DNA from 2 places in the Peribacillus sp. TE19612 genome. Region 1 is predicted to be linked to the other one. Evidence: riboswitches for the same ligand, from Rfam matches in the RefSeq annotation. Region 1 holds a riboswitch; the other holds the start of a gene.
What was found. Region 1 has a riboswitch for glycine ahead of gcvT (glycine cleavage system aminomethyltransferase GcvT). Riboswitches for the same ligand answer to the same signal wherever they lie in the genome.
Positions count from the first base shown of each region.

Region 2: linked by a shared signal. The riboswitch ahead of ACZ9AO_RS10845 (amino acid permease) and the one ahead of gcvT (glycine cleavage system aminomethyltransferase GcvT) in region 1 are both predicted to bind glycine.

Region 1 is NZ_JBWCCL010000002.1:416,481-419,908, reverse strand. Features, by position in the region: gene gcvPA (aminomethyl-transferring glycine dehydrogenase subunit GcvPA) at 1-380, opposite strand, end outside; gene gcvT (glycine cleavage system aminomethyltransferase GcvT) at 398-1,504, opposite strand; glycine riboswitch at 1,645-1,730, opposite strand; glycine riboswitch at 1,734-1,821, opposite strand; gene ACZ9AO_RS05360 (DEAD/DEAH box helicase) at 2,197-3,428, shown strand, end outside.
Region 2 is NZ_JBWCCL010000005.1:140,185-143,612, reverse strand. Features, by position in the region: gene ACZ9AO_RS10855 (sodium:solute symporter family protein) at 1-107, opposite strand, end outside; gene ACZ9AO_RS10850 (DUF3311 domain-containing protein) at 104-304, opposite strand; gene ACZ9AO_RS10845 (amino acid permease) at 580-1,923, opposite strand; glycine riboswitch at 2,118-2,196, opposite strand; gene ACZ9AO_RS10840 (amino acid permease) at 2,691-3,428, shown strand, end outside.

The sequences.
Region 1 (3,428 bases):
CCCGTCAATTCACATATCATCGTTTGATATTCAAAGATTGCTTGAAGCTCGCCCTGTGAAATTTCAGGCTGATACGGTGTATAAGCCGTATAAAACTCAGAACGGGAAAGAACATGATCGACGATGACCGGGGCGTAATGGTCATAGACACCCGCACCAAGGAAGGAAGCATAATTTTTAAGGTCCGCATTCTTTGCAGCAAGCCTTGATAATTCTTTCATTAATGCAGGTTCCGATTTAGCAGGCTTGATATCGTATTCTCCTTGAAAACGAACGCTTTCAGGGATATCATTGAAAAGTTCTTCAGCAGTGGATACCCCTATCGCTTCCAGCATTTCTTGTTTATCTTGCTCTGTCATAGGTAAATAACGATGTTTCATCTAATGACCATTCCCCTCTATTTACGTGGTTTTTTATAAAAAGGTGTTTGTATTATAACGGCTTTCAAACGTTTGGAACGGATTTCCACTTCGACTTCCGCATCCAGAACCGAAAATTCCTTATCGATAAGTACCAATCCAACGTTTTTCTTCAATGTTGGCGATTGGGTACCAGTCGTGACCTCGCCAATGACTTCATCACCGCTGTAGACCTTATACCCATGACGTGGAATGCCACGGTCAATCATTTCAATTCCCACAAGCTTTCGGGGAGCCCCTTTCTCCTTTTGCTCAGCAAGAACGGCTTTCCCGAAAAAATCAACTTCCTTATCCACTTTTACTGCAAAACCAATCCCGGCTTCTATCGGGGTGATGTCCGCTGAAAGCTCCTGCCCATACAGCGGCAGTTTCGCTTCAAAACGCAGAGTATCACGAGCACCTAAACCAATCGGCTGAACCCCCTCTTCCTTACCGGCATCCATAATCGCCTTCCAAAGGGCAGGGCCATTTTTACTGTCACTATATATCTCAAAACCATCTTCACCAGTGTATCCAGTACGGGATACCAGCGTGGAGATACCGTTAATCATGACATTATCCTTGAACCTGAAAAATCCAATTTCACTTAAGTCAGTACTTCCTGATAGTTTTTGTAATATCTTCTCTGCAGCTGGTCCTTGAAGTGCCAGCTGTGTATAGTCACTTGATACATTCGTAATTTGGGCATCTTCCGTTAAATTAGCTTGCAGCCAATTGAAATCTTTTTCTGTATTCGCTGCATTGACCACGAGCAGATAGTCGTCCTCAGCCCTTTTATACACGATAAGATCATCAACCGTGCCTCCGTTTTCATAACACATGGCGGTATATTGGGCACCGCCCTGTTGCAGCTTTGATATATCATTGGTCAGCATCTTCTGTAAAAAGGAAAGGCTCCCAGGCCCCTTAACATCGACTTCCCCCATATGGGAAACATCGAATAACCCCGCTTTTGTCCGTACGGCTTCATGTTCATCCTTTATACCCGAAAATTGGACAGGAAGTTCCCAGCCGCCAAAATCAATCGTTTTACCTCCGTATTCACGATAAACCTCAAATAGTGGTGTTCTTTTTAAATTGGTCAAAAAATGACCCCCTTCAGATTTTTTTAAAAATTAATTGGCTTCATTATCAAAAGCTTCTTGTCATTACGCATCAGATACATCCTGATTCATGATGTGAAAAAAGCACAAAAAAGGACAGAGAAAGCCCGTTTGAGCTTTTTCTCTGTCCTGAAACCTGAAAGTTTACCTATGTAATAGGTTTTCCCCTTTGGTGGCCGCGTCCCATAACGGGCGGCGCTCTCCAGAGTTGCGTCCAATAAGAGTTCTTTTGCCTGAGAGATTCACTGCTAAGTTTGCTCCTTCGGCGCTACATCCGTAGTCTCTCCCCTTATCTTCACCCGCATATAAATGGTCTACCATTGAAAGGAAGCGAATAAGCCCCCAGCATCGGTAAAACCTTTGAACATAAATGGAATGCATTCTCTGCCAATTCTCCTAAAACTTCAGAAACCGTTTAACTGATCTCCTCGGTAATCTTGGATAAATTAGGAGCATATAGCCCATACTAAGAAAACGCGAACTGCAAAATCGATGTACAAACATTCTTTGCAGCGTTTGGAAATTGGAATTTTCTAAATATACTTATATCCTACCCTAAGAAACTTATCTCTGCAATAACTTTTGAAGAGAAATATTTATCTTACTTCACATATGAAATGTTCGGGTTTTGACCTTATATTAAGGAAATTATGATTTAAGAGGGAGTTATTTCTATGAAAATCAATATATCCTTCAATTCTGAATGGAATGACGAGTTTCTGCAAAAGATGGAAAATGACGGTCCATGGGGAAATTGGGAGCTTTATAAGTTGGCGGTTCAAATGGAGGAAAATCTTATCATCCCTGATTTTGAAGGTTTACAGGCGCCCAAGCACCTTCCTCAGTTAACCCCGCTTCCCCATCAATTGGAAGCGGCGAAGCAAGTAGTGGAAAAGATGAATGGAAAAGCCATTTTGGCTGATGAGGTAGGGCTGGGAAAAACAATTGAAGCAGGCTTGATCCTAAAAGAGTATATGATTAGGGGACTTGTAAAAAAAGTATTGATCCTTGTTCCGGCTTCCCTTGTCACACAATGGGCATTTGAATTGAATACCAAGTTTCATATTCCGGCAGTCGTTCAGAGAAAAAGTTATGTCTGGGACTCCTGTGATGTGGTCATTTCATCCATTGATACAGCGAAACGCGCTCCACATCGAGATATCATCTTTACTCAGGAATATGATTTCATCATTATTGATGAAGCTCATAAACTTAAAAATAATAAGACGAAGAACTATGAATTCGTCCAAAATCTGAAAAAGAAATTTTGTTTACTCCTGACAGCCACTCCGATTCAAAATAAAGTCGAGGAGATATTCCACCTCGTTTCGTTATTGAAACCGGGCCACTTGGGAAATGCTTCACTCTTTTTTGAAAAGTATAAAGGGAAAGGCCGGAACATAATTGAAGATGAACACCTAAAGGAACTGGTCAACACTGTCATGATTCGAAACCGGCGGGCCGATACTGGCATTGAATGGACAAAACGGCATGTGGAAACCATCACCATTGAATTTTCTCCAACGGAACAAGCATTGTATGATGCTGTTTCCAAATTCAAGCCAATTTCGGATGGATCAAAAGGAAGCGCCTTTTCGGCTCTCACTCTCCAAAGGGAAGCATGCAGCAGCAGAGAGGCTGTCTTTTATACATTAAAGAATATGAGAGATAAATACGATCAGCCTTCCCCTGATTTTTTGGCAAAGCTTGATGATTTATTTACTAAAGTGAATGAAACGGTCCAGAACTCAAAGGCTGAAAAAGCTTTGGAACTGATCAAGAAAATTGATGACAAAGTAATTATCTTTACGGAATATAGGGCGACTCAACTATATCTCCAATGGTACCTACAGCAGAATGGAATTTCTTCTGTTCCTTTCCGGGGCGGTTTTAAGCGCGGAAAGAA
Region 2 (3,428 bases), on a different contig from region 1:
CCCACCGTCCATTGTTCCAAGTCCATATCTTTTCCTTTTGAAGAGCGTATTCCTAAAAATATCGATAGAAGTAAAAATGCTAAAATGATTAAGAGAGCAATATTCATTCCTGGTCACCTTCCCGATTCCTGGGGTCCAGCTTATACATGATGCCGAGTATGGCAGAGGTAAGGACCACCCACATAGCCATCCAGAACATATTGAAAGGCATCCCTAATACATATGGTTTTATTTTATTAACAAAAGGTAGAAATCCCAGTATGCCTATAAAAGGAACTAGTGTAAGAATATATATAATCTTCATTAAACAACCCCCTCCGTTTTAAATAATGTGAAACGCCCACCAATGGGGGTTTATTCTTCAATGCCACTGATGGATGTGTGAACCGAACCGGATGGAAAATTCATACCTGACCGAAAAGGTCCGATAATATATATATTAGCTTACACTATTTTGATATAAAATTTAATGCAGTTGCCTGATATATTTTAGCAGCAGTGCGCAGACAGCCGAACAATGATATGTTCATAAAACAGATAAAGCCTTGAATTCTTAGTGAGTTCAAGGCTTTATTTTCTTTAGCTATATTTTTTCCTAGAGTTATATAGTATTACCAAAAGTATGAACCAGATTGGGGTCAAGAGCAGTGATAGCCTTGTAGCTTCAGCGAATAGCATAACAATAAGGATGAACAGGAATAATCCTAAAATGACGTAATTGACAAAGGGTGTAAAAGGAGCCTTGAAAGTCGATTCGGCTCTTAGGTCAGGCCTTGTTTTCGAATATTTGATATGGGAGATCAAGATAATGCTCCATACCCATATGAAACAGATGGCACTGATGGTAGTCACGACAGTAAATGCCTGTTCTGGTATCAGCTTGCTTAATAATGCCCCTATTGATACAACGATTGTGGATGTGAATAAGGCATTGCTCGGAACAGCCTGTTTGTTTAATTTTTCCAGTTTAGCAGGGGCTTCGCCATTCCTGCTTAACGTATAGAGTATTCGGCTTGTTGAAAATAATCCACTGTTGCATGCAGAAGCAGCGGATGTCAAAACGACGAAGTTGATGATCCCTGCAGCGACTGGAATGCCAATTAACGCAAAGACCTCTACAAATGGACTGCTCGTGGCATCCAGTTGTGTCCATGGGTTGACGCAGAGAATGACGAATATGGCACCAACATAGAAAAGCAAAATCCGGACAGGGATTTTATTGATGGCAGATGGAATGTTCTTTCGCGGGTTCGCCGTTTCTGCTGCAGAAACCCCGACCAATTCGACACCGACAAATGAGAAGACGACCAGCTGTAAAGATAATAGGAATCCAGAAATGCCATTAGGGAACATGCCCCCATGATTCCATAGGTTCGTTAGGGAAGCCGTTCCGCTATTGGTATTGAAGCCGATGATCAAAAGGATGATCCCCACGACGATCAAGGCGATGATCGTGATTACTTTAATGATGGCAAACCAGAATTCCAATTCACCAAATAACTTAACGGTCAAAAGGTTCAATCCTAACAGAATGACTAGGCATATTAGAGCCGGAATCCATTGAGGGATATCGAACCAATATTGCATATAGACGCCGACAGCTATGATATCGGCCATTGCGGTCATGATCCAACAGAACCAATATGTCCACCCTGTTACGAAGCCGGCCCATGGACCGACATATTCGGTTGCAAATTCAGTGAATGATGTATACCCTGCATTGGATAAGAGTAATTCCCCTAGTGCCCTCATCACAAAAAACAAGGCAATCCCTATTATCAGATAAGAAAATAATATAGAAGGTCCTGCCAATTGTATGGCTTTTCCGGAACCTAAAAATAATCCGGTGCCAATGGTTCCTCCTATTGCGATCAGTTGTACATGTCTATTTTTTAAATCTCTTTTTAATTCTTGTTTTGCCAATTCTTACGCCCCCGTCTTTTTATAGTCTTGGTAGTGAATGAGTTTACCTGCATGGTCTTGGAGAGAGGGACGTAATTTTTTCGTCCAGCTTGCCTTTCCCATTTGTTATTTTAGTCCAACCACAAAATGGACAATAAAAAAAGAGATTGGATAATACCAATCTCTTAAAGGGTTCAGAATAACAATATATCATTCGTTACTCTTCTGTCCTTTTGCCTGAGATTGTGAATCCTTCGGCGCTGCATCTTGTACAGTCTCTCCAGAAGCTGCTCCTGCTATAGTGTCATCCATAGCATTCATCGCTTGCTTGTATGCGGTTGTGAAGAAATGTCAGCCAGTGATAATTTTCACTGCTTGATCATTCATTATGCTTATAAAATAATATTGGAATTCTATCATCTATTTTTCGGTAGGTCAACAAATTTTTTGAAATGAAACAGGCATTATCTGTAGTTTAATAGTGGTCTTAATTTTTATAAAGGTACTTGAAAAATTTATTTTTTTGGAGGATCACTATTATGAAATATTGATCATCATTTTTTAAAAATTATATTTTTAGATTAGGAAAATTGCCAAGATATATTTGGCAACTGTTTATTTCAAAAATACAATTGTATTTTTACAGAATATTTACTATTATAAGATAAGAAAACATAAATGAAGTGTTATTGATATTTTTTCGATAGAGCATTTCTAACCGCAATAATTAATAAGTTCGTGGTAAGGATAGAAAAGCATTACCGATATTGCATCTGGGGGAGTTAAACATGTCGAACAAGGAATTAAAGAGAGGGCTGGAAGCACGTCACATTCAAATGATAGCTTTGGGCGGAACCATCGGTGTCGGGTTATTCATGGGATCGGCGAGCACGATCAAATGGACAGGGCCCTCTGTAATGCTTGCTTATGCCATCGCAGGTATTTTTATATTTTTCATCATGCGTTCCATGGGTGAGATGCTTTATTTAGAACCGACTACAGGTTCTTTTGCAACCTTTGCGAGCAGCTATATACATCCTTTGGCAGGTTATATGACTGCTTGGAGCAATTGGTTTCAATGGGTAATCGTCGGAATGTCCGAAATCATTGCGGTTGGCTTGTATATGCAATATTGGTTCCCGGAGTTACCGGCCTGGATACCAGGTGTGGTCGCCATGATCATCTTGGGAGCGGCCAACCTCATTTCCGTTAAATCCTTCGGGGAATTTGAATTCTGGTTTGCACTTATAAAAATCATAACGATTATATTGATGATCGTTGCCGGCCTAGGCCTTATCTTCTTTGGAATAGGGAATGGCGGGGATGCGATTGGTTTATCGAATCTTTGGGAAAATGGCGGTTTCTTTACGGGAGGCTGGACAGGATTCTTCTTTGCGCTTTCACTTGTAGTGGCTTCCTATCAAGGCGTTGAGCTTATCGGCATCACAGCCGGAGAAGCGAAAGACCCAACGAAGACCGTAACAAAAGCGATCCAATCAATCATATGGCGCATTTTAATTTTCTAC